Regions from separate parts of the Pantoea sp. X-Soil-YNGN-844 genome, predicted to be linked through region 3. Evidence: predicted binding sites of a transcription regulator. Region 3 holds the regulator's gene; each other region holds the start of a gene.
The links. Region 3 encodes PurR, which represses purine synthesis genes. Its sites were predicted from a motif close to CANGCAAACGTTTGCNTG; they were not measured.
Positions count from the first base shown of each region.

Region 1: tusA (sulfurtransferase TusA) is a predicted target of PurR. The motif match lies at 2,004-2,021, and genes of this name have one in related genera.
Region 2: purE (5-(carboxyamino)imidazole ribonucleotide mutase) is a predicted target of PurR. The motif match lies at 2,778-2,795, and genes of this name have one in related genera.
Region 4: AC6I8C_RS00325 (NCS2 family permease) is a predicted target of PurR. The motif match lies at 4,356-4,373, and genes of this name have one in related genera.

Region 1 is NZ_AP036007.1:3,757,855-3,763,759, forward strand. It holds gene AC6I8C_RS17535 (zinc/cadmium/mercury/lead-transporting ATPase) at 1-1,642, shown strand, start outside; gene tusA (sulfurtransferase TusA) at 1,695-1,946, opposite strand; gene AC6I8C_RS17545 (7-cyano-7-deazaguanine/7-aminomethyl-7-deazaguanine transporter) at 2,151-2,816, shown strand; gene AC6I8C_RS17550 (DcrB family lipoprotein) at 2,934-3,488, shown strand; gene iolE (myo-inosose-2 dehydratase) at 3,538-4,434, opposite strand; gene iolG (bifunctional inositol 2-dehydrogenase/D-chiro-inositol 1-dehydrogenase) at 4,482-5,492, opposite strand; gene iolD (3D-(3,5/4)-trihydroxycyclohexane-1,2-dione acylhydrolase (decyclizing)) at 5,555-5,905, opposite strand, start outside.
Region 2 is NZ_AP036007.1:1,060,287-1,066,191, reverse strand. It holds gene cysS (cysteine--tRNA ligase) at 1-1,326, opposite strand, end outside; gene ppiB (peptidylprolyl isomerase B) at 1,539-2,033, shown strand; gene lpxH (UDP-2,3-diacylglucosamine diphosphatase) at 2,033-2,749, shown strand; gene purE (5-(carboxyamino)imidazole ribonucleotide mutase) at 2,880-3,386, shown strand; gene purK (5-(carboxyamino)imidazole ribonucleotide synthase) at 3,383-4,447, shown strand; gene ybbP (putative ABC transporter permease subunit YbbP) at 4,532-5,905, opposite strand, start outside.
Region 3 is NZ_AP036007.1:1,821,021-1,826,925, forward strand. It holds gene cfa (cyclopropane fatty acyl phospholipid synthase) at 1-973, opposite strand, end outside; gene punC (purine nucleoside transporter PunC) at 1,284-2,486, opposite strand; gene punR (DNA-binding transcriptional activator PunR) at 2,594-3,499, shown strand; gene purR (HTH-type transcriptional repressor PurR) at 3,496-4,521, opposite strand; gene cydH (cytochrome bd-I oxidase subunit CydH) at 4,803-4,892, shown strand; gene AC6I8C_RS08480 (C40 family peptidase) at 4,939-5,748, opposite strand.
Region 4 is NZ_AP036007.1:65,956-71,860, forward strand. It holds gene mnmE (tRNA uridine-5-carboxymethylaminomethyl(34) synthesis GTPase MnmE) at 1-1,162, shown strand, start outside; gene AC6I8C_RS00315 (malonic semialdehyde reductase) at 1,427-2,017, shown strand; gene AC6I8C_RS00320 (4'-phosphopantetheinyl transferase family protein) at 2,187-2,936, shown strand; gene AC6I8C_RS00325 (NCS2 family permease) at 2,973-4,286, opposite strand; gene yieH (6-phosphogluconate phosphatase) at 4,439-5,098, shown strand; gene AC6I8C_RS00335 (GlxA family transcriptional regulator) at 5,108-5,905, shown strand, end outside.

The DNA of each region.
Region 1 (5,905 bases), 1.9 Mb from region 3:
GGCGTCGGCAGGCGCGCTAATTATTGGCGCGCACGCTGAAGCCGCGATGGTGCTGGTGCTGTTTCAGCTGGGCGAACAGCTGGAAAGCTATGCCGCCTCCAGGGCGCGCAGCGGCGTCACCAGCCTGATGGCGTTGCGGCCTGAATCGGCGATTCGCCTTGAACAGGGCAAACGTCTTGAAGTACCGCTGGCGGCGCTGCAACCCGGCGATGTGATTGAAGTCGCGGCGGGCAGTCGCCTGCCGGTCGACGGCCGTTTAATCAGCCCGCTCGCCAGTTTTGATGAGAGCGCGCTGACCGGGGAATCGCTGCCGGTCACCCACGCCAGCGGCGAAAAGATCCTTGCCGGGGCCACCAGCGTGGATCGGCTGGTGACGCTGGAAGTGGTGTCGAAGCCAGGTGAAAGCGCGATTGACCGTATCCTGCAGCTGATTGAGGAAGCGGAAACGCACCGTGCGCCGGTTGAACGCTTTATCGATCAGTTCAGCCGCATCTACACGCCGCTGGTCATGCTGCTGTCGCTGCTGGTGATGGTGGTGCCGCCACTGCTCTTCGCAGGTGACTGGCAGCCGTGGATCTACAAAGGGCTGACACTGTTGTTGATTGGCTGCCCCTGTGCACTGGTGATCTCTGTGCCAGCCGCCATTACCTCCGGGCTGGCTGCGGCGGCGCGACAGGGCGCACTGATTAAAGGCGGTGCGGCGCTGGAGCGGCTGAGCTCGGTGCGCAGAATGGCGTTTGATAAAACCGGCACGCTGACGCTGGGCAAGCCACAGCTGACGCAGATCCTGCGCTTTGGCACGGCCAGCGAGTCAGAGATGCTGGCGCTGAGCGCCGCTGCGGAACAGGGTGCCACCCATCCGCTGGCCAGCGCTATCGTGGCGGCCGCGCAGGTGCGTGATCTGGTGATTCCTGACGCACAGGATCAGCAGGTGCAGGCGGGACGCGGCATCAGCGCGAAAGTCGCTGACCAGCAGATTCGGCTGCTGACGCCCGGCCATGCACCCGGTCTGACGCCGCAGCAAAATGCGCAGATAGCGCAACAGGAAGCCGAAGGTGAAACCCTGGTGGTGCTGATGCGCGATGGCGAAGCGCTGGGTGCGCTGGCCCTGCGCGATCAGCTGCGCGACGACGCCGTTGAGGCGTTAAAGGCGCTGAAAAAGCTGGGTATTGAGAGCCTGATGCTGACCGGCGATAACCCACGCGCTGCGGCGACCATTGCCCGCCAGCTGGATATTGATTATCGCGCCAGCCTTCTGCCTGCCGATAAGGTAGCGGCGATCCGTGAACTGAGTCAGCAGCAGCCGTTGGCGATGGTCGGGGATGGTATTAACGACGCCCCAGCAATGAAAGCGGCAACGCTGGGCATTGCGATGGGCAGCGGCACCGATGTGGCGCTGGAAGCGGCCGATGCTGCCCTGACGCGTAATCAGCTCGGCAATCTGGCTCCGATGATTGCGCTGGCACGCCGGACACGGCGCATCATCCGCCAGAATGTCGGTATTGCGCTGGGGCTGAAGGCGATTTTCCTGGTCACCACCCTGCTGGGTCTGACCGGACTCTGGCTGGCGGTGCTGGCGGATTCGGGTGCCACCGCGCTGGTCACCGCCAACGCGCTGAGGTTACTGCGTCGCCACGACTGAGTAAAAGGCTCTGTCTGAAGAGTAGGGTTAACGGCGGCCTGAACGGCTGCTGTTAACCCGCCATACCTTTGCGGATCAGAAACTGATAGGGCAGCGTGTCGGTCTGCTGTGCCAGCAGGCCATGTTCCATGAAGCGGCAGAAGCCGGGAATATCGCGGGTCGTCGCCGGATCATCGGCGATGATCAGTAACGTCTCGCCATCCTGCAGGCTGCGTACGGTTTTGCGCACCATCATCACCGGCTCCGGGCAACGCAGGCCACGGGCATCCAGCTGATGGTCTGCAGAGGAAAAAGCATCGCTCATAATCAACTCGGTTCAGGTAAGGGGCGCTCATTCTAGCGCGTGCTGGCGGTGAAGCAAGGCGATAACGATTGCGTTAAAATTAACCATTGCATAAAAAGCACAACGCGGTAAGATGCCGCCGCTTTTTGCTCATAAAACTGCCAGGCGCTGCCCGAACGGCGTCCCGCAATGGGTTCCCTCACCCCAACATTAAAAAGGTTGAATATGCTCGCATTTTCTTCACGTCAGCGCATGCATGCGCTTTTCTGGTTATCGCTGTTTCACCTGCTGGTGATCACCTCCAGTAACTACCTGGTTCAATTGCCGATCTCCGTCTTTGGCTTCCACACTACCTGGGGTGCGTTCAGCTTTCCGTTTATCTTCCTGGCGACCGACCTCACCGTGCGTATTTTTGGCGCACCGCTGGCCCGACGCATTATTCTGGCCGTGATGATCCCGGCGCTGTTTATCTCTTACGGTGTTTCGGCGCTGTTCTATCAGGGTGAATGGCAGGGCTGGCAGGCGCTGGAAGTGATGAACCTGTTTGTTGCCCGTATCGCCTGCGCCAGCTTTATGGCTTACGCGCTGGGTCAGATCCTCGACGTGCATGTGTTTAACCGTCTGCGTCGACTGCCACAGTGGTGGATAGCACCGGGCTGCGCGATGTTCCTGGGGAATATCAGCGATACGCTGGCCTTCTTCTTTATCGCCTTCTATAAAAGCCCCGATGCCTTTATGGCACAGCACTGGGTTGAGATCGCCCTGGTGGATTACAGCTTCAAAGTACTTATCTGCATGGTCTTCTTCCTGCCCGCCTACGGCGTGCTGCTCAACGCGGCGCTCAAGCGTCTGGCGGAACGCCAGACCGCTCGCCAGGTCAATTTCGGCTAAGAACTTATATAATTTCCGTCATTACCCGCTAAGATCTTCTGACAATCATCAGGTTGCGTTTGCAACCTGATTCCTGTTGTATTAATGCCTGACTGGAAACTTAAAAAAGGGATTCTGATGCGCAACCTGGTGAAATATGTAGGAATGGGTTTACTGGTACTTGGCCTGGCGGCCTGTGACCAGAAGAAAGATGAAGCGGCGAACGACAACGGCGTCAGTGCCAGTCAGTCGGCGCAGACTGTCACGCTGATGGATGGCAAACTGAGCTTCTCACTGCCACCAGGCATGTCAGATAAAAGCGGTAAACTGGGTTCGCAGACCACGAACATGCACGTTTATGCGGATGAAACCGGAGCCCGCGCCATTATTGTGATTGCCGGTGACCCGACCAGTGACGGGCTGGATGTGCTGTCGAAGCGCATGGAACAGCAGCAGCGCAACCGCGATCCGCAGCTGCAGGTGGTTTCGAACAAATCTGTGACGCTGAAAGATCAGCCCGCTCAGCAGCTGGATACGGTGATTTCTGCCAACAACCAGACCTCATGGTCTTCCGTGGTTCTGGCAAAAGTGGATGGCAAACTGGTGACGCTGCAGATTACGCTGCCAGGCGATAATCAGCAGCAGGCCCAGAGCGATGCTGACAGCATTGTGAAAAGCATTACGCTGAAGTAAAACAAAAGGCGGGCTTCCCACAGGGAAGCCCGCCTTTATTCAGAGCACGTTATAACCCTGTATTTTCCCGGATATATTTCCGCGCTTTCACCGCATACTCAAACGGATTGGCCAGCGCCGGATCCTGCTCCGCTTCCACCACCATCCAGCCTTTGTAGCCGTAATCGTCCAGGATTTTAAACACTGGCTTAAAGTCGATCACGCCATCGCCCGGCACGGTAAAGGTGCCCTTTTTTACCCCTTCCAGGAACGAGAGATGATTCTCGCGTACCTCAGCCACTACTTCATCACGCACATCCTTGAGATGAACGTGGAAGATGCGCGGCAGATATTTTTCCAGTACCGCCAGCATCTTCTGCTGGGAGCCTTCGGAGTAGTAGACGTGGCCGGTGTCATAGAGCAAACCGACCTGCTCGTCGGTCATCGCCATAAACCGGTCGATCTCTTCCGTCGTCTGAATGCCGGTGCCCATGTGGTGATGCAGCGTCACGCGCATCCCCTTCTCTGCTGCGATGCGGGCCAGTTCGTTGTAGCCCTCTGCGGTTAACCGCCACTCTTCATCGCTGAAAATCGCTTTTTCTTCGAATACCGCCAGCGTGGTGCCCTGAATACTTTTACTCTGCTCAGAACAGCCAATCACCCGTGCGCCCATCGCATGCAGGAAGTTCATATGCTCGATGAACTGCTCGATGGTTTTCTCTTTGTCGCCATTAGCGAAAAAGGTGCTGAACCAGGCGTTGCAGATTTCGATGCCGCGAATATCGAGCATCGGTTTCAGAATCGCCGGATCGCGCGGATATTTGCTGCCCACTTCGCTGCCGGTAAAGCCCGCCAGCGCCATCTCACTGACGGTCTGCTGGAAGGTATTTTCACTGCCGAGATCCGGCATGTCATCGTTGGTCCAGCCGATCGGCGCGATCGCCAGTTTTACGTTCTCTTTGTTCATTTTCTTATTCCCAGGCGGAGAGCGGCCAGGCCGCAGAGAGAGCTAAATCAGTTATAGAAAGCAGGACGCGGCGGCATCTCTACCGGCTCGATCGCACCACTGCTCTGCGCTTTGATGCAGGCGTCGGCGGCCACCGAGGCAGCAAAGCCATCCCAGGCAGAAGGGCCGGTAAGCTGACCCGCTTTGATGTCGTTGATAAACGCCTGCAGCTCAACGTCATACGCTTCGATAAAGCGATCTTTCCAGTCCACCAGAATGGTATTCGACAAGCGGGCATCTTTGCGCAGCTGCACCGAAGAAGGCTCTGGCAGGCGGGCAATGCCCTCTTCACCGACCACTTCACACTGAATGTCATAGCCATAAGCGCAGTTAACGAAGATCTCGACGTCGATGCGGACCCCTTTGTGGGTTTCGAACAGGACGATCTGCGGGTCTTTCAGCTGACCATGGGTCTTCGACGTCACGCGCGGGAAGATCACCTGCACCGTTTTATAGTCGTCACTGGTCAGCCAGCGCAGCACATCCAGCTCGTGGATCAGGGTATTCGTGATCGCCATCGGCGTGGTGTAGTTTTCCGGCACGGTCGGGTTGCGGTGCGCGCAGTGCAGCATCAGCGGCTCACCGATATCGCCATCGGTAATCACTTTTTTCAGGGCGCGATAGCCCGCATCGTAAGGACGCATAAAACCGACCTGCACCAGGCGTTTACCCGCCTGAATCTCTGCATCCACCACCCGGCGACAGCCCTCGGCGCTCATCGCCAGCGGCTTCTCACAAAAGACCGGTTTACCGGCGGCAATCGCCGCTAAGGTGAACTCTTCGTGGGTCGGATCCCATGAGGTGACCAGCACCGCATCGACGTTGGGAGACTGAATCACATCGTGACCATTTTCAAACACCTCCGCCTCAATGTTCAGGCGTTGCAGTGCAGCCCGCGCGCCGTCGACATTGATGTCAGAGACGGCAACCACCTGAGCCCCCTGCAGCACATGGCTGCAGCGGCGAATATGTTCCTGACCAATTGCACCTGTACCGATGACGCCAAGTTTCAAAGTCATAATTACACCTGTGTAGGGTTCGTACGGAGAAGAGGAAAACGGGCCGCAGCACGGCCCGGAAATCAATATTTGCGCGCCTGATCCAGATGGCTGTTGAGCTTGTCCGCGACCGCCTGAGCGCGTTCGGTTTTCGACGCCTGCGCCACGCCGACGTGCCACCAGCTGAAATATTTGTGGATCATGGTTTTTGGCAGCACTTTGATGTCGATAAGGGTGGAAACCGTCTGGGTGCGCGCATCTTCCAGCGCCGCTTTAAGCTGTTCCAGGCTGGTAACGCGATAAGTTTTGCAGCCATAACCGGCAGCAATGGCCGCGAAGTCGACCGGGATAAAGCCACCGTCCAGCCTGCCGCTTTCCGCGTTACGGAAACGGAACTCGGTGGTGAAGCTGTCCATACCGTGTTCCATCTGCAG
Region 2 (5,905 bases), 760 kb from region 3:
AAGCTTGTCACGCGCGATGTCCGCTTCCGCCCAGGCTTTAGCTGCTCGCGCATCAGCGCGGGCTTTCACCCAATGCTCAATCTCGGCAACCTCTTCATCATTCACCTGCGCGCCGCTTTGCAGGAACAGCTCAGGATCCTGCTGCAGGATGCCCAGTACGTTGGCCATCTCACGCAGCTTCGACGCCAGACCATGCGCTGACGCGCCGTCCTCGCTTTTCAGGCGGTTCACTTCACGCGCCATATCGAACAGCACCGAGTAGGCTTCCGGGGTGTTGAAATCATCATCCATTGCGCTGCGGAAACGCGCTTCAAACGCTTCGCCGCCGTGCGCTTTAACGCTGCTGTCGGTGTGACGCAGCGCGGTATAAAGACGCTCCAGCGCCGCACGCGCCTGGTTCAGGTTATCTTCGCCATAGTTAAGCTGGCTGCGATAGTGACCGGACATCAGGAAGTAACGCACCGTCTCCGCATCATAATGTTGCAGCACGTCTCGTACGGTGAAGAAGTTGCCGAGCGATTTCGACATCTTCTCGCGGTCAACCATCACCATGCCGGAGTGCATCCAGTAATTGACGTAAGGACCGTCATGAGCGCAGCTCGACTGGGCGATTTCATTTTCATGGTGCGGGAACATCAGGTCTGAACCGCCGCCGTGGATATCGAAATGGGTGCCCAGCTGTTTGCAGTTCATCGCCGAGCACTCGATGTGCCAGCCAGGACGGCCGTTACCCCACGGCGATGACCAGGCAGGCTCATCGGCTTTAGACATCTTCCACAGCACGAAGTCCATCGGATTACGCTTCACGTCCGCGACTTCAACCCGCGCGCCCGCCTGCAGCTGCTCCAGATCCTGACGCGACAGCGCGCCATAATCGGTGTCGCTCAGCACATCAAACATCACGTCACCGTTGTCTGCCACATAGGCGTGATTGCGGGCGATCAGCGTCTGCACCAGCTCAATGATTTCAGCAATGTGGCGGGTGGCTCGCGGTTCCTCATCAGGTGGCAGAATGCCCAGCGCGGCGAAGTCGTTGTGCATCTCGCCAATCATACGGTTGGTCAGCGTTTCGATGCTCTCACCGTTTTCATTGGCGCGTTTGATGATTTTGTCATCAATGTCAGTGATGTTACGTACATAGTTAAGCTGATAACCGAGGTAACGCAGATAGCGCGCCACCACGTCAAACGCCACGAACGTCCGCCCATGACCAATGTGACAGAGGTCATACACCGTGATGCCGCAAACATACATCCCGATTTTACCGGCATGAATGGGTTTGAATTCCTCTTTCTGTCGACTCAGGGTGTTATAAATCTTAAGCATTGAACGGTTCCGTTTTCGCGTGTGGTTGGCTTTTTTAAGTATCCAGACATTGTGCCGTATTTTTATCGCTCGCGCGACGCAAAGCAAGCCAACTGCGCCGTGCTGCTGACGCGTCATTGGAAATTATGATATAAGAACGGTCGACTAAAAGGGGTACGCCAGTTAACAGCGCGATCCCGGCAACTGATCACAACCTTTACAGGACAACAAAAATGGTAACTTTCCAGACGAACCATGGCGATATCGTAATCAAAACTTTCGATGATAAAGCGCCGGCAACCGTACAGAACTTCCTGGATTACTGCCGTGAAGGTTTTTACGACAACACCATTTTCCACCGTGTTATCAACGGCTTTATGATTCAGGGCGGCGGCTTCGAGCCGGGCATGAAGCAGAAAGCTACCAAAGATGAAATCCAGAACGAAGCGAACAACGGCCTGAAAAACACCAAAGGTACGCTGGCAATGGCACGTACCTCTGCACCGCACTCTGCGACCGCACAGTTTTTCATCAACGTGGCTGACAATGACTTCCTGAACTTCCGTGACGAAAGCGTTCAGGGCTGGGGCTACTGCGTATTCGCAGAAGTGGTTGAAGGCATGGACGTGGTCGAGAAGATCAAAGCCGTTTCTACCGGCCGCAGCGGCATGCACCAGGATGTGCCAAAAGATGACGTCGTTATCCAGAAAGTGACCGTCAGCGAGTAATGTCCCGCACGCTGTTTATCGCAGATCTCCATCTGTGTCAGGAAGAACCGGCGATTACCGCCGGTTTTCTGCATTTTTTACAGCGCGAAGCGCCCCACTGCGACGCGCTCTATATTCTCGGCGATCTGTTTGAAGCCTGGATTGGCGACGACGATCCCAATCCGCTGCATCAGCAGATTGCCCGCGCCCTGCGCGCCCTGCCGGTTCCCGTCTATTTTATTCGTGGCAACCGCGACTTCCTGATTGGCCGACGCTTTGCGCGCGCCAGCGGCATGACGCTGCTGCCGGAAGAACAGGTACTGACGCTCTACGGCCATCGACTGCTGATCATGCACGGCGATACGCTCTGCACGGACGATGCGGGTTATCTGCGCTTTCGTGCCAAAGTTCATAATCCCTGGATTCAGCGACTGTTCCTGGCGCTGCCGTTGTGGATACGTAAACGCATCGCCGCCCGGATGCGCGCCGACAGCAAACAGGCCAACCAGCACAAATCTCAGACTATCATGGATGTGAATCAGGATGCCGTGGCCGCCGCCATGCTGCGCCAGCAGGTGCCGTTGCTGATCCACGGCCACACCCATCGCCCGGCAATTCATACGCTGAGCTTAAAGGGTGGAACAGCGCAACGCGCGGTGCTGGGTGCCTGGCACAGCCGTGGCTCGATGATTCAGCTCGACGCCAGCGGCATTCAGCTTATCCATTTCGACTTCTGATCGCCGGTTAAATCCACGACATCTGGCCGACGCAACCGTTTTCCTTGCGTCGTTGTCATGCTATTCTCGGTGCCCTTCAAAACCTGTCCGCCCGGCCAGGTCTGTTTGTTTATTCACAGGAGTTGACCGCATGTCATCCAACGCCCCGGCCCGCATCGCCATTGTTATGGGTTCCAGAAGTGACTGGGCCACCATGCAGTTCGCCGCTGAAATCCTCACCAGTCTGGACGTCCCTTTTCATGTTGAAGTGGTCTCTGCGCACCGCACCCCGGATAAACTGTTCAGCTTCGCCGAAACGGCAGCGGATAACGGTTTGCAGGTGATTATTGCTGGCGCAGGTGGCGCGGCGCATCTGCCGGGAATGCTGGCAGCAAAAACCCTGGTGCCGGTGCTGGGTGTGCCGGTGCAGAGTGCGGCCCTGAGCGGCGTCGATAGCCTCTATTCGATTGTGCAGATGCCGCGCGGTATTCCGGTCGGTACGCTGGCGATTGGCAAAGCGGGTGCGGCTAATGCCGCCCTGCTGGCCGCGCAGATTCTGGCGCTGCATGACAGTGCGCTGGCATCCCGCCTGAATACCTGGCGTCAGACTCAGACTGATGAGGTGCTGAACCATCCCGATCCGCGGGTGGATGCATGAAGCCGGTCTGCGTACTGGGCAACGGCCAGTTAGGTCGTATGCTGCGTCAGGCGGGTGAACCGCTGGGCATCGCGGTCTATCCGGTAGGCCTGGACGCCGATCCTGCCGCCCTGCCGATCGCTGACAGCGTGATCACCGCCGAAATTGAACGCTGGCCGGAAACGGCGCTGACGCGTGAGCTGGCGAGTCATCCGGCTTTTGTTAACCGTGACATTTTCCCACGTCTGGCCGATCGCCTGACGCAGAAACAGCTACTGGATCAGCTGGGACTGGCGACCGCGCCGTGGCAGTTGCTGGCGGACAAGAGCGAATGGCCAGCGGTGTTTGATTCACTGGGCGAGCTGGCGATTGTGAAAAGCCGCACCGGTGGTTACGACGGGCGGGGTCAGTGGCGTCTGCGTGCTGATGAAACTGACCAGCTACCGGAGGCATGCTACGGCGAATGCATCGTTGAGCAGGGCATTAACTTTTCCGGTGAAGTGTCACTGGTCGGCGCGCGCGGTCACGATGGCTCGGTGGTGTTCTATCCACTGACGCATAACCTGCATCAGGACGGCATTCTGCGTACCAGCGTGGCACTGCCGCAGGCGGATCAGGCACAGCAACAGCAGGCCGAAGCGATGCTGAGCGCGATCATGCAGGCGCTGAATTACGTGGGCGTGATGGCGATGGAGTGCTTCGTTACGCCTGCCGGGTTGCTGATCAATGAGCTGGCACCGCGTGTGCACAACAGTGGTCACTGGACGCAGAACGGCGCGTCTATCAGCCAGTTTGAGCTGCATCTGCGCGCCATTCTGGGCCTGGCCTTACCGCAGCCGGTGGTGTTTGCGCCGTCGGTGATGGTCAATCTGATCGGCACTGCCGTGAATCTCAGCTGGCTGCAACAGCCGCTGGTGCATCTGCACTGGTATGACAAAGAAGTGCGTCCGGGTCGTAAAGTGGGCCACCTCAATCTGACCGACAGCGATGCAGAGCGGCTTAGCGCAGCGCTAAATGCGCTGGTGCCGGCGTTGCCAGAAGATTACGTCAGCGGCATCGCCTGGGCCGTTGAAAAGCTGTAGTTTCCCGGAACCCGCCTGCGGGTTCCGGGTGAGGCCTGGATAAAGGTGAAAGGCGGCCTGGTGCCGCCTGATTACAGCCCTGCTTTACGCTGCATCAAACTTTCTGAACAGCGCCTTCCCTTTCAGTAACCGGATCCCCAGCCAGCCGCCGCACAGCGACAGCAGCAGCGCGCCACACAACGGCAACGCCAGCCACAGTGTCCAGTCCGGCTGCCAGGGGAAGTCGAAAATCTTCGTCTGTAATCCCCACAGCGCCGCCTCCGCGCCTATGGCCGCCGCCACACCTGAAACCACGCCGAGCAGCGCAAACTCGCACCACAGCGTGGTGCGCAGCAGGCGTTTACCGGCACCCAGCGTGCGATAGACCACCAACTCCTGCCGGCGCTGGCGCATCCCGACCTGAATCTGCGCCAGCAGCAGCAGCACACCGCAGGCGGTGACCAGCACCACCATGATCTCCAGCGCCTGGCTGACCTGCGTCAGTACCTGACCGATCTGCCGCATAATGCTGCCGATATCCAGCAGACTCAGCGTCGGAAAGGCGCGGTTCAGCTGCGCCAGCAGAGCTGGATTCGCCTCCATGCGGAAGCTGGTGAGCCAGGTCTGCGGCTGACTGTCGAGCGCACCCGGCGGGAAGATAAAGAAGAAGTTCGGCTTCAGGCTTTCCCAGTCCACTTTACGCAGGCTGGTGATACGGGCGCTGAACGTCTGCGTATCACCGTCGAACGTCAGGGTATCGCCGAGCTTCAGCCCCAGCCGATCCGCCAGCTCCACTTCCATCGACACTTCACCCGCTTTTGGCGGCCAGTTGCCTGCCACCAGCGGATTGTGATCCGGGCGATCGGCCAGCGCCGTCAGGTTAAGCTCGCGGTTAAGGGCATTATCCAGTTTCGGATCGGCCGGTTTGCCGTTGAGTTCGCTAAGCCGCACCCGCGCAATCGGATAAAAGGTTTCGGGCTTGATCTGGTGCGTTTGCAGGAAATCGCGCACCTGCGGCACCTGATCCGCCGTCATGTTGAGCAGGAAGAAATTCGGGCTGTCTGCCGGTAACTGCTGCTGCCAGCGATCCAGCAGATCGCCACGCATCACCAGCAACAGCGCCAGCAGCATAAACGACAGGGAAAAGGCCGCGAGCTGGCTCAGCGTCATGCCGGGCTGGCGCAGCAGCCGGTTGATCGCCAGTCGCACCGCCAGATTACGCACCACCAGCCGACGCAGCAGCAACAGGGTTCCCCAGCCGAGTAACGCCAGTAATGCTGCCAGCACCACCACACCCGCCAGCAGCGCCCAGAGCATTTTACTGCCACCGACCAGCAGTGCTAACAGCGTGACGACCACCGCGATCATTACTGGAATATAAAATTTCAGCGGCCAGAGATTTGCCACTGCATCGCGCCGCAGTACGCGCAGCGGCTGGGTTGCCAGCAGCAGACGATAGGGACGCAGCCCCACCAGAAG
Region 3 (5,905 bases):
GCCAGGCCATCAGCGTTTTGTCGTAATCGGCCCCAAAGTTATGCCAGTCTTCCAGAATAAAATGCGGCTCGCTGGCATCCGCCACGTGACGCACTGAAGGCAGGCAGCCGTTGGGGAAGATATATTTGTCGATCCAGGGATCGACGCTCATATCGGTTTTAATCGCGCCAATGGTGTGAAGCAGAAAAATTCCGTCAGGCTTTAAATTACGATCGACCACATCAAAATAGGTGGCGTAATTCTTCGGCCCGACATGCTCGAACATGCCTACTGAAACGATGCGATCAAACTGCTCATTCAGATCGCGATAATCCTGCAACAGAATCGTGACGTCTAATCCGCTACAGCGCTGCTGCGCCAGTTTCTGTTGTTCGGCGGAAATCGTCACGCCATGCACGTTGACGCCATAATGACGTGCGGCAAATTCCGCGAGTCCGCCCCAGCCACAGCCGATATCCAGCAGAGACATTCCGGGCTCCAGCGCTAATTTACGGCAAATCATATCCAGCTTGGCTTCCTGCGCCGTCGCCAGGGTTGTGGCCTCTTTCCAGTAGCCACAGGAATATTGCATATAGGGGTCGAGCATCAGTGAAAAGAGATCGTTACCCAGGTCGTAATGCTCTTTACCGACAATCCAGGCCCGCTTTTTTGACTGCAGATTGGTTAAGCGGGCAGCGGCAATGCGCAGCGTATCTTTAAAGTGATGCGGGAGTTGCTGATCGAGTTTATGTTTCAGCACCTGATGGAAGAAAATATCCAGCCGATCGCACTCCCACCATCCATCCATATAGCTCTCACCGAGCCCAAGCGATCCCTCCTGCAGAACACGCTTAAAAAAGCCGGGATGATTAATATGAATATCCCAGGGGCGTGAACCATTAATTTCAATATCCGCTTTTTCCAGCATTTCGTGGACGATGCGATACCAATGGTTTTCCTCAGGGCTCACTGCTTCTGCATAAGATGAACTCATAGCTTTTCCACCACCTGTCCAATCTGAACCTGAACAAAGAGTAGTCAATTTCGTCAGGCATTGAGAAACGGCACGGATGACTCCGCACACCGGTTGACTGTGTGATACAGAGGACTGGAATAGCCTGCAGCAGGTCGGTCAGGGTAAGAATAACGCGCGCGAATACCGTCCCGGCAACAGGGTGCCAATCAGATTATTACGTTATTATATTGTTGATTTATTACAGATTTGTTGACCCGGATGAGTATATTCTCACGCGGGTCAATATTCAATGACTTATTGTTAGGAGGCTAACGAAAAAGTCAGTGTGTCAGTGATTATCCTGGCAGGCAGGTTGCGCGGAGGCAACAACAGTTTGTGCGCTTGCGGTACGCTGTGTGGCGTAACCCACCAGCGCCAGCAGAATCGTCACCGTCATCATCAGCGTAGTGGTAAACAGTGCATGCGTTAATCCGGCAGAGACTGCCAGGCTTGCAGCGAAGCAGAGTCCTAGCTGTAAGGTGTTCTGCAATGCGGCCGCTTTACCGGTGGCATGCGGGAAGGGCGTCAGTGCACTGGAAACCACTATTGGATAAATCGCGCCGTTAGCCAGCGCCATCCCACAGAACGGCACCATCAGGCTCACCAGCGTGCTGCTGCCAGCAAGCGCAACAGCAAACAGCGCCAGAATGCTCAGGCTGTAGACGGCCAGCAGCCAGGGCAGCAACTGTGCGCCGTTAAAGCGGTTGAGCAGGGTGCGACAGCCGAAGCCGCCAATTAAAAAGGCGAGCGTCTGGGGCACATAACTCAGACCGATATCAGCGGGCGACAGACCCAGATCCGCCAGAATAAAGGGCGATCCGGTCAGCCAGGCAAAGAAGCTGGCGGAGCAGGCGGAGTAGATCAGCACGTTGCCGCTGTAGACTCGTGATTTAAGCAGCGTGAAAAAGCCCGGCTGCGCACCTTTTTCTCCCGCAGCCTTGCGCACGGTGGGCAGACGCAGCGTGGTCAGAATCAACGCCACCGCAATCAGGGTCAGCACCAGGAAAATCGAACGCCAGTGGAAATGGCCGATGAGCCAGGCACCCAGCAACGGTGCCAGCGCCGGCGAGAGCGCAACCAGCGGCATAATCGTGGCAAAGACTTTGTTGGCGCGCGCGGCAGGATAGCGATCCACCACCAGCGCCTGCCAGCTCACGGCCGCAGCACAGACGCCAATCGCCTGCACAAAGCGCAGCGCCAGCATCAGAGTGATATCATTCACCCACAGCATGCCCGCACAGCCGACGCCAAACATGGCCAGTCCGGCCAGCAGCACCGGTTTGCGGCCAATGCGATCGGAAAGCGGTCCCCAGAAGAGCTGACCACAGGCGAAGCCCGCCAGGAAGAGACTCATACTGGCGCTGATCAGGCCCGGCGAGGTATTAAACGTTTGCTGCATCGCACCAAAGGCGGGCAGATACATGTCAGTGGCTAAAAAGCCGAGCATGCTCAGCAGGGCAAGATAGGGCATAAATCCTTTATTCGACAGCATCTCATTCTCATTTTTGCAGGATAAACGCGGCAGAGTGTAAAAGGTGCGTTTGCCGCTGTGAAACGGTAATATTTGCCGGTTGCTGTTAAAATTTTTGAAGGCAGATTATGTGGTCAGAATATGCATTAGAGGTCGTTGACGCGGTTGCCCGCGGGGGCAGTTTCAGCGCCGCCGCGCAGGAGTTACATCGGGTGCCCTCTGCTATCAGCTACACGGTGCGTCAGCTGGAGAACTGGCTGGCAGTGCCACTGTTCGAACGCCAGCATCGCGAAGTAGTGCTGACGCCAGCAGGCGAACATTTTGTCCGGGAAGGGCGCAGCGTCATCAAAAAAATGCTTGCCACCCGGCGGCAGTGTCAGCAACTGGCCAACGGCTGGCGGGGGCAGCTCAGCATTGCCGTTGACCGTATCGCAAAACCTCAGCGCACCCGGCAGCTGGTTAAAGACTTCTATCGCCACTTTCCCGATATGGAACTGATCATCAGCTATGAAGTTTTTAACGGCGTCTGGGATGCGCTGGCCGACGGTCGGGTGGAAGTTGCGATTGGGGCCACTCAGGCGATTCCGGTAGGCGGACGGTTTGCATTTCGCGATATGGGTATGCTCAACTGGCGTTGCGTGGTCGCGCCCGAGCATCCTCTGACGCAGGCGAGCCAGATCGATGATGATACGCTGCGTAGCTGGCCGTCACTGGTGCTGGAAGATACATCACGCGCACTGCCGCGTCGTATGACATGGACGCTGGATAACCAGCGCAGGCTGGTGGTGCCGGAGTGGCAAACCGGACTGGAATGCGTGCAGGCAGGCTTATGTGTGGCGATGGTGCCGGGTCATCTGGCCAGACCACTGCTCGACAGCGGCGAGCTGGTCGAACTGACGCTGCCGGTGGCATTTCCGGATAGCCCCTGTTGCGTCAGCTGGGCTGAGGATCGCGCATCACCGGCGACAGGCTGGTTGCTCAGCTATCTGGGTGATGCGCAAACTCTTAATCAGGAGTGGTTAAGCGAGCATTAACGGCGATAGTCGCGGAACGGGCCATCGGCCACGGAACGGCGCTCAATCAGCGTGGGATGGACCTCAATCGTTTGTGACACTTCGCGCTTACTGGTAATGCGGTCCAGAAGCATTTCCAGCGCTTTCTCACCCAACTGGGCTTTAGGCTGATGCACTGTGGTCAGGGCCGGTGCGAAATAACGGGCGTTGCGCACATTGTCATAGCCGATCACCGAAATATCCTGTGGGACGCGCAAACCCATCTCGTCGGCGGCGCAAATCGCGCCCATCGCCATGATGTCACCGCCACAGAACACCGCCGTCGGACGCTGCTTCTGCGACAGGATCTGCTGCATCGCCTGATAGCCCGATTCCGGCTCAAAGTCACCCTGTACAATCCACTCGGCACGCGGCTGAATACCCGCTTCTTCCAGTGCCTTCAGGAAACCGGCATGGCGTCCGCCGCCGGTGTTACGCTCCATCTGACCGGGGATAGCACCAATATCACGGTGTCCGCGTTCAATCAGATAACGTCCCGCCAGATAGCCGCCCTGGAAGGCGTTATCGAGAACCGTATCGGTAAAGTCGGCGCGCGATTCACCCCAGTCCATCACCACCATCGGGATATTGCGGTTCTCTTCCAGCATCTGCAGCAGATCGTCCGGATACTCAGAGCACATCACCAGCAGGCCATCGACGCGCTTCTGCGCCATCATGCTGAGGTAGGCGCGCTGTTTTTGCAGGTCGTTATGCGCATTACCCAGAATCAGCGTATAGCCTTTATCAAAACAGTGGTTTTCAACCGCTTCAATAATTTCAGCGAAATAGGGCGCTTCGCTGGAGGTGGCAAGCAGGCCCAACGTTTTGGTGTGGTTTACTTTCAGGCTGCGCGCCACCGCACTTGGCGAGTAGTGCAGTTCCTTAATTGCCTGCCAGACCGCCTCGCGTGTCTCTTCAGCGACAAAGCGTGTTTTATTGATGACGTGCGAAACGGTGGTCGTTGAGACGCCAGCGCGTTTCGCCACATCTTTAATTGTTGCCATGAAAATCGGACTCCAGTGCTTACCTAACTCTATGATAAGCGTAATGTTAAACGTTTGCGTCTGCTCAGGGTTTTTTCCGCAAAAATGCGGCTTTTCTGGCCGGTAAACAGGCGACTGGCGGAGAAAAAACGCCTGAAAAGATGCGCAAACGGAATCAGGGATGCGCGCGTTGCGCAACAAAGGCGGGATTCTAACAAGGCTGAACGGATAAAACGAGATTTTTACCGGACCCTGTGGGAAAATGCCATATCCCTGCAAAGTGTGTGACTAAGGAGCAAGCAATGAGTACCGATTTGAAACTGGCTTTGATGACCACTATCGGCTGTCTGCTGATGATTGTGGCCTTTAGTTTTACTGCCATTCTGCACTAATAAAAAAGCCGGGATTATCCCGGCTTCTTTCGGACTATACTGCTGCTCAGCGAATGGTTTTCGGCGTCATCACCCGACGGGCACCAATATAGTGGCGCTGCCAGTAATCTTCCCCTAATGCACTGATCTGAATATCTTTGCCGGTACGCGGCGACTGAATAAACTTGCCATCGCCCAGGTAAACGCCGACGTGGTCTGCCGTGCCGCGGCCATTAATACGGAAGAAGACCAGATCGCCTTTCTCCAGCGACTCACGCTTGATCGGCGCGGCGTCTCGCAGGTGATACATTTCATTAGCGGTACGCGGGATCTTAAACTTCACCAGGTCTTTATAGGCATACCAGACCAGACCGCTGCAATCGAAACCTGTATGTGGAGAAGTGCCGCCCCACTGATAGGGTTTACCCAACTGCCCCATCAGCTTGGTCATTGCGGTCTCACGCGCCTTCTGATAGCGCTGGCGGTGGGATTTGCTCATTTTAATCGTGCCTGGCTCGCGGGTGGTGACCTCAGCGGTTTTCAGCTGGCGCTGATGCCCATAGCGTTTCTTCTCTTTGTTTTTTTCTTTGCTTTTGCTGATACGGGCGGTTTTGAGCGAGGTCTTCTTAGCAGGCGTCTGTTTAGCAGTGAGTTCGACTTTTTTCTGTTTTTTCGTTTTAAGTTTTTGATCAGGGCTGAGACGAGTTTTTTTTGTCACCGTTTTTACCGGGCGACGCTTGCGGCGTTCATCGTCGCGCGCACTCTTTTTCTCTGCTTTATGCGTACTGACGTTCACCGGCGCGTGAGGCGACGCAGCGGCGATGTTGAAAAACAGTTGCGCAAAGGCCAGCATAAAAAGCGTAATGATTAAACGCATAGTCCATTAATTAGTTAAGTTGTCAGGGCCACTACGCACCGCGACAAAGTTGAGATTAATCTGATCCAGGATCAGTGCCCAGGCCATTCTAGTCCAGTTCGCTTAAAAACTGTAATGCCTTTTAATGTTAATCTTTGCAGCCCACGTGATTGCACTG
Region 4 (5,905 bases), 1.8 Mb from region 3:
TGGCCCAAATTCCTTTACCGGCGAAGATGTGCTGGAGCTGCAGGGCCACGGCGGCCCGGTAATTCTCGATCTGCTGCTGAAGCGCATCGTGGCGCTGCCGGGCGTGCGTATCGCTCAGCCGGGAGAGTTCTCTGAGCGTGCTTTTCTGAACGACAAGCTCGATCTGGCGCAGGCTGAAGCGATTGCTGACCTGATTGATGCCAGCTCTGAGCAGGCGGCACGTTCGGCAGTGAACTCCCTGCAGGGCGTTTTCTCCACCCGTATCAATCATCTTGTGGAAGCACTCACTCACCTGCGCATCTATGTCGAAGCCGCTATCGACTTCCCGGATGAGGAGATCGACTTCCTCTCTGACGGCCGAATCGAAGCGCAGTTGAACACGGTGATTGGGGACCTGGATGCGGTCCGTGCCGAAGCGCGTCAGGGCAGCCTGCTGCGTGAAGGGATGAAAGTGGTGATTGCGGGCCGGCCTAATGCGGGCAAATCGAGCCTGCTGAATGCGCTGGCGGGCCGTGAAGCCGCCATCGTCACGGATATCGCAGGCACCACCCGTGACGTACTGCGTGAGCATATTCATATTGATGGCATGCCGCTGCATATCATCGACACCGCCGGTCTGCGTGAAGCCAGCGACGAAGTGGAGCGCATCGGGATTGAGCGCGCCTGGCAGGAGATTGAACAGGCGGATCGCGTGCTGTTTATGGTAGATGGCACCACCACCGATGCCACCGAAGCGGCGGCTATCTGGCCCGATTTTGTCTCCCGTCTGCCGCCGGAACTGCCGATTACCGTGGTCCGCAACAAGGCGGATGTCACCGGAGAGCCTTTAGGCCTGACAGAAGTAAATGGTCACTCACTGATTCGCCTGTCAGCACGCACCAGCGAGGGCGTCGATGCGCTGCGGGATCACCTGAAGCAGAGCATGGGCTTCGCGGGCAACATGGAAGGGGGCTTCCTGGCACGTCGTCGCCATCTGCAGGCGCTGGAGCTGGCGGCCACACACTTACAGCAGGGGAAAGCGCAACTGCTCGGTGCCCGGGCCGGTGAGTTACTGGCGGAGGAGCTGCGTGTTGCTCAGCAGGCGTTAAGCGAGATCACCGGTGAATTCACCTCTGACGATCTGCTGGGCCGTATCTTCTCCAGTTTCTGTATCGGTAAATAGCTTTCCGGGCCTGGCGGCATCGCGCTGTCAGGCCAGATTTCCTGTCTCACTGCCTCCCCTGTTATTCCCGCCTCTGCGTTGATTCTTGCTGATATGTTATTTTGCGGCGGCATCACGTTGTCGTATAACGGTAGATGCGCCGATCTGACGTGCGGCTATGATCGCGGTGAGTGAACCCCGCCTCATCCCGCCGTGTCGGGCCGGACGCAAACCCACTACGTGAACACCGTCAGGCGAACTTTTTGTCTGAGAAAGGAGAGTTGCATGAGTACACCGCTCGACACTGCCGCACTGGATACGCTGTTTAATGACGCCCGCACCCACAGTTACTGGCAGGATAAGCCGGTCGATAACGCCCTGCTGGAACAGCTTTATACCTTAACGGCGCTGGGTCCAACCTCGGCGAACTGCCTGCCTGCACGTTTTGTTTTCATCACCTCGGCGGAAGGAAAAGAGAAGCTGAAACCGGCCCTCTCGTCCGGCAATCTGGACAAAACCATGAGCGCGCCGGTTACGGTGATCGTGGCCTGGGACCGTGAGTTCTATGAGCAGCTGCCAGCGCTGTTCCCGCATGCAGATGCGCGCAGCTGGTTTACCGGCAGCCCCGAAGCGGCGAAAGAGACCGCTTTCCGTAACAGCAGCCTGCAGGCGGGTTACCTCATCCTGGCAGCCCGTTCGCTGGGTCTGGATGCCGGTCCGATGTCCGGTTTCGATCCGGCCAAAGTCAATGACGCCTTTTTCCCCGACGGTCAGTATCAGGTTAACCTGCTGATTAACCTCGGTTACGGTGAGGCATCAAAACTGCATCCGCGCCTGCCGCGTCTGAGTTTTGAGCAGGCAAGCCGCTTCGCCTGATGCGGCCCGCGTCGCGAGTCGAATCGCGACGCTTATCTCTGGTCGATCCCCGCGACTCTGCTCATCCTATTCCGAATTTACCCCAATCTGTGCGTTGCCAGGTGCATAAAGGTAAGAAAATTCCTACAATGTTTCTGATGATTATCTGACCATTTTCACGGAGCGACAGATGGCTGGTCATTTTGTACGCTGGACGGGCGATCCCGGCTTCCCGGCTAAAGAGATGTGCATTCCCCAGGCGATTACCGACACGGCACAGCAGTTCGCTGACAAACGCCGTGGACGTTTCCTTGCCGCGCGAACCCTGCTGGCACAGCTGATGCTGCGCGTTTATGGCATTCAAGAGCTGCCACGCCTGATTATCCAGAGCAACGGACGTCCCGTGTTTGCTGACAGCGATCTGCCCGATTTCAGCATTGCCTATGCGGGCAATACGGTGGGTGTACTGCTGGCTGAAGAGGGGGGACGTGCCGGTCTGGATATGGAGATCGTGCATGCGCGGAGCCGTCAGACTCAGGCACAGCTGATTCAGGGATTAACGTCGGGCGAAATCGCCTGGATTAATGCCCAGCAGGATGCCATGGAAGCGGTGACGCAGATCTGGACGTTACGCCAGAGCATTCTCAAGCTGACGGGAGAAGGCGATCGCGGACTGGATTCGCTGCGGCTGCTGCCAGGTGCCGGTCGGCTGCGATCGTCACTCTATCCTGACATTCAGGTGGTGTGTGATGCGGAACCCATGCTGGTCTGGTCGTGTGCGCTTTCGTCTGCGACACAGCGGCTGTACCTGTGGGAGATGGATAACGACTTTGAATGGCGTGCATTACGTGAAATTGAGATGGGTAAACCCAACATCGGGCCTCATGCCCTGCGGCTGACCAGTCTGCCCAGCGAGCGCAATCTGCATCCTGAAATGTAAAAAGCCGCAACCGGTGGGTTGCGGCTCTGACTGCGCTTAATGCGCGTCGATAAAGACAATCTTCAGCACAAACAGTAGCGCAACAATCACCACGCAGGGGCTGATCTCACGCCAGCGGCCGGTGCCCAGCTTCATGACACAGTAAGCAATGAATCCCAGCGCAATCCCTTCGGTGATGGAAAAGCTGAACGGCATCATGGCGGCGGTCACAAACGCCGGAACCGCTTCGGTCAGATCGTCCCAGCGCACGCGCGACAGGCTGGCCGTCATCAATACGCCCACATAAATCAGTGCGCCCGCGGCAGCGTAGGAGGGCACCATCGCGGCCAGTGGTGACAGGAAGGTCACCAGCAGGAACAGCAGGCCGGTCACCACAGCCATCAGGCCGGTACGGCCACCAATCGCCACGCCTGAGGTGCTCTCGATATAGGCGGTCACCGATGAGGTGCCCGCCAGCGCGCCACTTACCGAACTGATGCTGTCGACATAAAGCGCCTGCTGCATCCGCGGGAAGGTGCCGGTTTCATCGGTCAGTCCCGCTTTATCGGTGACGCCGATCAGCGTGCCGGACGAGTCGAACAGATTGACCAGCATAAAGGAGAAGATGACGCCCGCCATGCCAATGTTAAACGCACCTTTGATATCGACCTGACCCACCACCGACGTAATCGACGGCGGCGCTGAAAACAGACCGACAAACTTCACGTCGCCCAGCATCCAGCCAATACCGGTGGTGATCACCATTGAGATCAGCACCGCCGCGTGGATATTACGTGATGCCAGAATAGCGATAATAAAGAAGCCCAGCGCACCCAGCAGCACGCTGTGCGAGGTCAGGTTGCCCACCGCCACCAGGGTATCGGGATTTGGCACGATAATACCGGCGTTCTTCAGCCCCATCATGGCGATAAACAGGCCGATACCGGCGGTAATGCCAACGCGCAGGCTCAGCGGGATATTGGCAATCATCCAGTAGCGAACCCGCAGCAGCGTCAGGATCAGCAGACCGACCGCACCCCAGAAGATCGCGCCCATACCGACCTGCCATGAATAGCCCATCGCCCCGACCACCACAAAGGCGAAGAAGGCGTTCAGGCCCATGGCGGGGGCCAGCGCCACCGGCAGATTGGCAAACAGCCCCATCAGAATGCTGCCGAAGGCGGCAATCAGACAGGTGGTCACAAACACCGCCTGGGTATCCATGCCGGCGACGCCGAGGATCTGCGGGTTGACGAAGACGATATAGACCATCGTCAGAAAGGTGGTGATACCCGCGATCACTTCGGTGCGCACCGTGGTGCCATGTTCCTGCAGCCTGAAGATGCGCTGCAAAACGCCTTGCTTGCTCATGCCATCCATCCAGAAGAAAAAATCATCGGCGCGTATCCTGGCGATTTTACCGGGGCAATACAATGATTTTTCGCAACCGATTGCCAGTCTCGCAATCTGCGCTGAGTGCGGTAGAGTGTGGAGCACACCCCTGAATCGAAGGATAGAGTCTGATGTCAGTTGAATGCGTCTTTTTTGATTGCGATGGCACGCTGGTGGACAGTGAGTTGCTCTGCACCCAGGCCTACGTCAACACCTTTGCCCGTTATGGTCTCGAGCTGTCGCTGCAGCAGATGTTTGAAAAGTATAAGGGCGTCAAACTCTACGACATCATTCGTGACGTGGGCGACGCGCATCAGGTGACGCTGCCGATGGAAGAGGTGGAAACCGCCTATCGCGCAGAAGTCGCGCGACTGTTCGATCAGCAACTGCAGCCGATCTCAGGCGCAAAAGCGCTGGTTGAGCAGATCAAAGTGCCGATGTGCGTGGTCTCAAACGGGACGGTAAAAAAGATGCAGCACTCGCTGGGCTTAACCGGCATGCTGCCGCTGTTTGAGGAGCACCTTTATAGCGGCTATGACATTCTGCACTGGAAGCCCGATCCGGAGCTGATGTATCACGCGGCGGAACAGATGCAGGTGCCGATTGAGCGCTGCATTCTGGTGGATGACTCCGAAGCGGGTGCCCGCGCCGGTATCGCCGCCGGCATTCCGGTTTACTACTACTGCGCTGACCCGCACAACCCTGAACTGGACCATCCGCTGGTGACGCGCTTCGACGACATGGCGCAGCTGCCTGCGTTGTGGCGCGCCCGCGGCTGGGATCTGGTGTAGCGAGCCAGCATGACGCATACCGTCTGGTTTTTAACTCTGCCTGGCGTGATGGCGCTGGATCTGACCGGCCCGGCCGAGACGCTGAAGCTGGCGGGCGATCGCTTTACGCTGCGCTACATCGGCCCGCAGCCGGAGGTGGTCTGCTCCACCGGCATGACCATTGGCGGCATCGAACCTTTACCGGAACAGTTGCCCGCCGGGAGCCTGCTGGTGGTGCCGGGCGTCTTTGACTCGCAGATCTGTTATTCCACACAGCAAGCCGCAGAAGCACGCGACTGGCTGATGCGCCAGCACGCCGCGTTGCGCGCGCAGACCTTTATGCTGGTCTGCGTCTGCTCGGGGGCACTACTGGCGGCGCAGGCAGGCATGCTGGATGACGTGCTTTGCACCACCCATCATGATGTGATCGCCCGCCTGAAAGCAGCCGCCCCGCGCGCACGGGTGCAGGAGAATCGGGTGTTTGTCGGGCATGAGAATATCTGGACCAGCGCGGGCATCACGGCGGGCATCGATCTGGCGCTGCATCTGGTGAATCAGCTCTGCGATACGCCTACCGCGCTGGCGGTGGCGCGGGAAATGGTGGTCTGGTTCCGCCGCGCCGGGGACGATCCGCAGCTTTCACCCTGGCTGCGTTACCGCAATCATATGCATCCGGCCATTCATCGGGCACAGGATCTGATGATTGCCCATCCTGAACACGGCTGGACGCTGACCGAGCTGGCAGGGCGCACCCACGTCAGCAGCCGCCATCTGGCGCGGCTGTTTCGTCAGCATCTGGGGATCAGCGTGCGGGAATACCATGAGCAG